Regions from separate parts of the Pseudomonas edsoni genome, predicted to be linked through region 1. Evidence: riboswitches for the same ligand, from Rfam matches in the RefSeq annotation. Region 1 holds a riboswitch; the other holds the start of a gene.
The links. Region 1 has a riboswitch for cobalamin ahead of cobW (cobalamin biosynthesis protein CobW). Riboswitches for the same ligand answer to the same signal wherever they lie in the genome.
Positions count from the first base shown of each region.

Region 2: linked by a shared signal. The riboswitch ahead of cobO (cob(I)yrinic acid a,c-diamide adenosyltransferase) and the one ahead of cobW (cobalamin biosynthesis protein CobW) in region 1 are both predicted to bind cobalamin.

Region 1 covers NZ_CP027762.1:2,633,232-2,636,991, forward strand. The annotation lists cobalamin riboswitch at 1,150-1,354, shown strand; gene cobW (cobalamin biosynthesis protein CobW) at 1,448-2,515, shown strand; gene cobN (cobaltochelatase subunit CobN) at 2,519-3,760, shown strand, end outside.
Region 2 covers NZ_CP027762.1:4,750,629-4,754,388, reverse strand. The annotation lists gene C4J83_RS21965 (C40 family peptidase) at 1-26, shown strand, start outside; gene C4J83_RS21960 (C40 family peptidase) at 172-711, shown strand; gene C4J83_RS21955 (PQQ-dependent sugar dehydrogenase) at 847-2,160, opposite strand; cobalamin riboswitch at 2,260-2,509, shown strand; gene cobO (cob(I)yrinic acid a,c-diamide adenosyltransferase) at 2,590-3,201, shown strand; gene C4J83_RS21945 (cobyrinic acid a,c-diamide synthase CobB) at 3,198-3,760, shown strand, end outside.

The sequences.
Region 1 (3,760 bases):
GCATGGGGGTGGGAGGGGAGTCAAATGGGATGTTTGGTGTACATATCCGTTGCTGCGGTCACGGCCACTTAGGGTTCCGCTCTTACAGCGGGTCACTTTTGGCAAACGCCCCAAAAGTAACCAAAAGGTCTTTGCCCCACCACTCGGCACCTCGCTTAGGCTCGGTGTGCCCTCACTCCGGCTTGAATCCGTGGGCCGCCGCGACGGGCCATCCATGGCCCAACACGGCTAACCCGGCGTCCTGCCGGGTTACCCACGGATTCAAGCCTGCGTTCGGCCAGCGTGGTTGACGGGGCCTGTCAGATCAAAGTCAAAAGCAGATCAAAAGCAGAGCACGGCGGCCTGAAAGCCGACCTGAGTGGTTGAAGCAAAAGCGGATCAAAAGCACAGCAACACATCTGTATCTGATGCACTGCGATCCAAATGTGGGAGCGGGCTTGCTCGCGAAGGCGGTGGGTCAGTTAGCTCATGTGTAGCTGACACACCGCCTTCGCGAGCAAGCCCGCTCCCACAAGTTGACCGAGTTCAGCCTCCACCACCGCAGTGCATTGCTTTTGCTTTTCTGTGGGAGCTGGCTTGCCTGCGATGCAGGCACCTCGGTGTGTCAGGTACACCGGGTTGATGCCATCGCAGGCAAGCCAGCTCCCACATTTGATTGAGTTCAGCCTCCAAGATCAGGCCGGCTGTCAGGCCGCCTCGCGTCCGCTTTTGATCTAACCACTCAGGTCGGCTACCAGGCCGCCGTGCTCTGCTGTTGATCTTGATCTGCTTTTGACTTTGATCTTAGGCGCCCCGTTAAACCACGCTGGCCGAACGCAGGTTTGAATCCGTGGGTAACCCGGCAGGACGCCGGGTTAGCCGTGTTGGGCCATGGATGGCCCGTCACGGCGGCCCACGGATTCAAGCCTTCGTTCGGGCACACCGAGCCTAAGCGAGGTGCCGAGTGGTGGGGCAAGAGCCCTTTGGTTACTTTGGGGCTTTTCCAAAGTGACCCGCTGTAAGAGCGGAACCTATAGCCGCCGTGACCGCAGCAACGGATGTGTACACCAACCAACCAACCAACCAACCAACCAACCCAACCCAACCCAACCCAACCCAACCCAACCCAACCCAACCCAACCCCATCATTGACCATCCCCCACGCACTGCGTAGCCTTGCACCCTCGAGGTTCTTCGGCCCACGCCGAAGCTAAGAAGGGAACGCGGTCCAAGCCGCGGCTGCCCCCGCAACTGTAAAGGGTTCAACTGCCTGCCACGCCACTGCCATTAACCCATGGCGGGAAGGCGCAGCCAGCGCCGGTCGCAAGACCCGCAAGCCCCAAGCCAGGAGACCTGCCTCGTAACCGATTTTCTACTTCAACCGGGCGGGGTGATCCGGTGACGAAATCCGCTCCTGCGCGCCGCCGCAGGGCCTATCGTCCCGTATGCCCGCCCCAAAGGGCATCCGATGAAAACACTGGCCAAACTCCCCGTCACCATCGTTACCGGCTTTCTCGGCTCGGGCAAAACCACCTTGCTGCGCCACATGCTCGACAACGCCCAGGGCCGTCGCATCGCCGTGATCGTCAACGAGTTCGGCGAGTTGGGCATCGACGGTGAAATCCTCAAGCAGTGCTCCATCGGTTGCACCGAAGAAGAAGCCAACGGCCGCGTCTACGAACTGGCCAACGGCTGCCTGTGCTGCACCGTGCAGGAAGAATTCTTCCCGGTCATGCGCGAACTGGTCGCCCGTCGCGGCGACCTCGACCACATCCTCATCGAAACCTCAGGCCTGGCCCTGCCAAAACCGCTGGTGCAGGCCTTCCAGTGGCCGGAAATCCGCAGCGCCTGCACGGTTGACGCCGTGATCACCGTGGTCGACAGCCCAGCCGTGGCCGCCGGTACCTTCGCCGCGTTCCCGGACCAGGTCGACGCCCAGCGCAAACTCGACCCGAACCTGGACCACGAGTCGCCACTGCACGAACTGTTCGCCGACCAACTGGCCAGCGCCGACCTGGTGATCCTCAACAAGTCCGACCTGATCAGCCCTGAAGACCTGGCCCGCGTGCGCCTGGAAGTCGCCGAAGAGCTGCCGCCCGCGGTGAAAATCATCGAAGCCAGCAGTGGTCGCCTGCCACTGGATGTGCTGATTGGCTTGGGCGCCGGCTCCGAAGAACACATCGACGGCCGCCACAGCCATCACGATCATCACCACGACGGTGAAGACGACCATGACCACGATCACGATGCCTTCGACTCCATCTCCATCGACCTGCCGCAAGCCGACGAAGCGCTGCTGCTCGACGCCCTGACCCAGCTGGTGGTGCAACACGGCATCCTGCGCGTCAAAGGTTTTGCGGCAATCCCGAACAAGCCGATGCGCCTGTTGATTCAAGGCGTGGGCACGCGTTTCGACAAACATTTCGACCGCGCCTGGGGCGCCGACGAAGCACGCATCACGCGCCTGGTGCTGATCGGCCAGGAACTGGATGCGGCGGGTCTTGAAGCGCAACTGCGCGCCGCCCTCAGCGTTTAACCCATGCACCTGCTCAGGACCCAGCCCGGTGGTTTCGTCTCGGACGACAATATCGCCGACTTAGGCCAAACCCCCGCTGAACTGGTGATCCTGTGCAGCGGCGACTCCAGCCTGGCGCTGCTGGCCGAAGCGGCTCAGCAGCTGCCCGACGACTACCCCAGCGTTCGCCTGGCCAACCCGATGCAGGTGCAAAACCATGCCTCGGTCGACCTGTACGTCGATGAGGTGCTGCGCCACGCCAAGGTCATCCTGATTTCGCTGCACGGCGGCATCGGTTATTGGCGCTACGGCATTGAACGCCTGGTGGAGCTGGCCGAGCGCGGCGTGCAGCTGATTCTGGTGCCGGGCGATGATCGCCCAGACCCGGAACTCAGCGGCTTGAGCACCGTAGATGCTCAAGCGCGCGATCGGCTCTGGCACTTCCTGCGCCAGGGCGGCCTTGGCAATGCGCTGGATTTCTATCGCTGCCTGGCGAGCAGCTACCTGGGCCGCGACTACGCCTGGTCCGAGCCGCAAACCCTGCCGCGCACCGCGATTTATCACCCGCACAAAGCCAATGCTCGCCTCAATGATTGGCTGGCGGACTGGCAGACCGATGTTCCGGTGGCGGCGGTGCTGTTCTACCGCTCGCATTTGCAGGCGGCCAATACCGGTTTTATCGACGTGTTCTGCCAGCGCTTGCAGGCGGCAGGCCTCAACCCGTTGCCGATGGCGGTGGCCAGTCTGAAAGAGCCCGGCTGCCTGAAAGTGGTCGAAGACTTGCTGGATGAAGTGCAGGCGGCGGTGATTCTGAATACCACCGGCTTTGCCCAATCCAGCCCCGAAGCGCCGCACCTGCGCCCGTTTCGTCGCAATGTCCCGGTGATCCAGGCGATTTGCGCCCAGGACAACCAGCCCGGCTGGGAGGCCAGCGAACAAGGCCTCGGCCCGCGCGACCTGGCCATGCACATCGCTCTGCCGGAGCTGGACGGGCGCATCATCAGCCGGCCGATCAGCTTCAAGGACCTGGCCTGGCGCAGCGAGCGCAGCCAGTCCGACGTGGTGTGCTACCGCGCCGCGCCCGAGCGCATGGATTTTGTCGCCGAGCTGGCACGGCGCTGGGTCGAGCTGGCGCGGGTGCCGAATGCACAAAAACGTATTGCGCTGATCCTCGCCAACTACCCGACCCGTGACGGCCGCATCGGCAATGGCGTGGGGCTGGACACGCCGGCAGCAGCGCTGAATATCCTGCGCGCGCTGCAAGCC
Region 2 (3,760 bases), 2.1 Mb from region 1:
CGACGACAGTTACCGCTAGCAAGTAAAGTTAAAGTGATACTTGAAGTTTGACGTGTAAGCGCTAGAATCCCTGGATATTGTTGTAATCCGTTCGCGCGAGCTTTGCTTGCGCGTTCTGGTTTTCAGCGTTCGGCAGCGAAAAGCCGCATCCAGACCAGGATTGTTCTGCCCATGTCGACCTCAGCCCGCCTCATTCTTCTTGTTTGCGCCGCGCTCCTCAGCGCCTGCGCAAGCCGTCCACCGCCGCCCGCTCCCGTAGTGGTCAAGCCTAAGCCGGTGTTCAATTACTCCACGCAAAATTTCTCGCCGGCCGCCGAAGACGTGCTCTTCCGTGCGCTGGGCCTGGTCGGCACGCCTTATCGCTGGGGCGGCAACACGCCGGACTCCGGGTTTGATTGCAGCGGCCTGATCGGGTTTGTCTACCGTGACGCTGCGGGCATCAGCCTGCCGCGCACCACCCGAGAATTGATCGTGATGCGTGCGCAGGACGTGAGCGAAAATAACCTGCAGACCGGCGACCTGATCTTCTTTGCCACTGGCGGCGGCTCCCAAGTAAGCCACGCGGGTATCTACGTGGGCGAAGGGCGATTCGTGCATGCACCGCAGACCGGCGGCACGGTGAAGCTGGATACGCTGTCCAAAGCCTATTGGCAAAATGCCTACCTGAGCGCCAAGCGCGTGTTGCCGGCGAATCTGGCGCGCAACCCGTAAGGCGAGTGCAGATCCCGATGTGGGAGCGGGCTTGCTCGCAAAGGCGGTGGGTCAGTCGATACGCCTGATGGCTGACACTCCGCTTGCGCGAGCAAGCCCGCTCCCCCATTGGTTTTGCGCTGTACCCGAACTCGGCTATTTGGCTGCCGACACCCGCCACACCTTATTCCCCACGTCATCGGCCACCAGCAAATCTCCCTGCTGATCAATCACCACGCCGACCGGTCGGCCCATGGCTTTCTCATCGCTGTTGAGAAACCCGGTCAGCACATCCACCGGCTGGCCCTTGGGTTGGCCGCCTTCGAACGGCACGAAGATCACCTTATAGCCACTGTGCGGTTTGCGGTTCCACGAACCGTGCTGGCCGATAAACGCGCCGTTGCTGAACTGCGCCGGCAGTTTGCTGCCCTCGGCGAAGGTCAGGCCCAATGACGCGGTGTGCGGCCCCACGGCATAGTCCGGAGCGATGGCCTTGGCGACCAAGTCCAGGTTCTGCGGCGTGACGCGCACATCCACGTGTTGCCCGTAGTAGCTGAATGGCCAGCCATAAAACGCGCCATCCTTGACCGACGTGATGTAGTCCGGCACCAGGTCGCTGCCGATCTCGTCGCGCTCGTTGACCGCCGTCCACAGCTTGCCGCTCTGCGGTTCCCACGCCATGCCGTTGGGGTTGCGCAGGCCGGAGGCGAAAATACGGTGCTGGCCTGTGGCACGGTCGACTTCCCAGATTGCCGCGCGGCCTTCCTCGGCTGCCAGACCGTTTTCGCCGACGTTGCTGTTGGAGCCGACACTCACGTACAGCTTGCTGCCGTCCTTGCTGGCCACCACGTTTTTCGTCCAGTGGTGGTTGATGCTGCCACCCGGCAGGTCGACCACCTTGGTGCCGGCGGCCTTGATCGCGGTTTCGCCCGGCTGATAAGGGAAGCGCAGCAGTTTGTCCGAGTCCGCCACGTACAGGTCGTTGCCGACCAGGGTCATGCCGAACGGCGAGTTGAGGTTCTCCAGGAACACGGTGCGGGTCTCGGCCACGCCATCGTGGTCGGCATCGCGCAGCAGGGTGATGCGGTTCGGGCTCGGCACGGCGGCACCGGCGCGCCCCATGACCTTCTCCATCACCCAGCCGCGAATACCCTTGGCGTCATCCGGCTTGGGCGGCGCGTTGGTTTCCGCCACCAGCACGTCGCCGTTGGGCAATACATACAGCCAGCGCGGGTGGTCCAGGCCTTCTGCAAACGCCGCGACCTGAGTGCCGGCGGCAGCTGTCGGCTTCGCGCCGTCTGGCCAGCCAATCGCCGGGGCGATGTTCACCGTGGGGATCAGGGTTTTGTTCGGCTCCGGCAGCTTGGGTGAAGGCCCGGTGCCGTCGGACACCTGCAGAGTGGAGCTTTCACCGCAGGCGGCGAGGGTGCCTGCGAGCATGATCAGTAAGGCAAGTCTGGTTTTATGCATGGTTTTCTCCTTGATACCTGTAAGGGTAGAGGCGTTTGCCGGTCCGATCGTTCAAGTGCAAGGCCGGCTTTAATTGACGCTCCACCCCCAACCCACTAACCTTCGCGGCTTGTTCCAGGTGCTCTGTGACCTGTGGGTCGACAGAGTGAAACAGGGAAGCCGGTGAGTGAGCGCACTTGTACACAGTGCTGCCGCGATTCCGGCGCTGCCCCCGCAACGGTAAATGAGTCAAGACGGTGCCTTTTGCCACTGTATCCGCGTGATATGGGAAGGCGCGCCGTCGGCCTGCTCGCTCGCTGAGCAAGCGCCACTCATGAGCCCGGAGACCGGCCTGGATCATCCAACAGCATCACGGTGGGCGATGCTTGGCTGTCTGTGTGTCTATTTTCCTGCCCGCCGTTTTTTGTCCAGCCCCAACGGAGAGCTGCCATGACCGATTCCCCCGACCGCGACGAACGCCACCTGGCGCGCATGCTGCGCAAAAAAGCCGTGATCGATGAACGCATCGCCAATTCCCCGAACGAATGCGGCTTGTTGCTGGTATTGACCGGCAACGGCAAAGGCAAAAGCAGCTCGGCGTTTGGCATGCTCGCCCGCGCCATGGGCCATGGCATGCAGTGCGGCGTGGTGCAGTTCATCAAGGGGCGCAACAGCACCGGCGAGGAGTTGTTCTTCCGTCGCTTCCCCGAGCAAGTGCGCTTTCACGTGATGGGCGAAGGCTTTACCTGGGAAACCCAGGACCGCCAGCGCGACATCGCCGCCGCCGAAGCCGCCTGGGCAGTTTCGCGCCAATTGCTGCAAGACCCGTCGATCGGCCTGGTCGTGCTGGATGAGCTGAACATCGCCCTCAAGCACGGCTACCTTGATCTGGACCAGGTACTCAGCGACCTGCAAGCCCGCCCGCCGATGCAGCACGTGGTGGTCACCGGCCGTGGCGCCAAGCCCGAGTTGATCGAAATGGGCGACACCGTCACCGAAATGGGCATGCTCAAGCACGCGTTCCAGGCCGGTATCAAGGCACAGAAGGGCGTCGAACTTTGAACCAGCCCCGTCATTGCCCGGCCGTACTGATCGCCGCACCGGCATCCGGCCAGGGCAAAACCACCGTCACCGCGGCGCTGGCGCGTTTGCACCGCAACCTGGGACGCAAGGTGCGCGTGTTCAAGTGCGGGCCGGACTTTCTCGACCCGATGATTCACGAGCGCGCCAGCGGTGCGCCGGTGTACCAGTTGGACATGTGGATGGTCGGCGAGCAGGAAAGTCGCCGTTTGCTGTGGGAAGCGGCGGGCGAAGCTGACCTGATCCTGATCGAAGGCGTGATGGGCCTGTTCGACGGCACGCCCTCCAGCGCCGACCTGGCGCGGCACTTTGGTGTGCCGGTGCTGGGCGTGATCGACGGCACCGCCATGGCCCAGACCTTCGGCGCGCTGGCCCTGGGCCTGGCGCGCTATCAGCCGGACCTGCCGTTCGCCGGTGTGCTGGCCAACCGCGTTGGCACCCTGCGCCATGCGCAATTGCTTGAAGGCAGCCTCACTGAAGGCCTGCGCTGGTACGGCGCGTTGTCGCGTGAAACCGGCATCGAGTTGCCCAGCCGCCACCT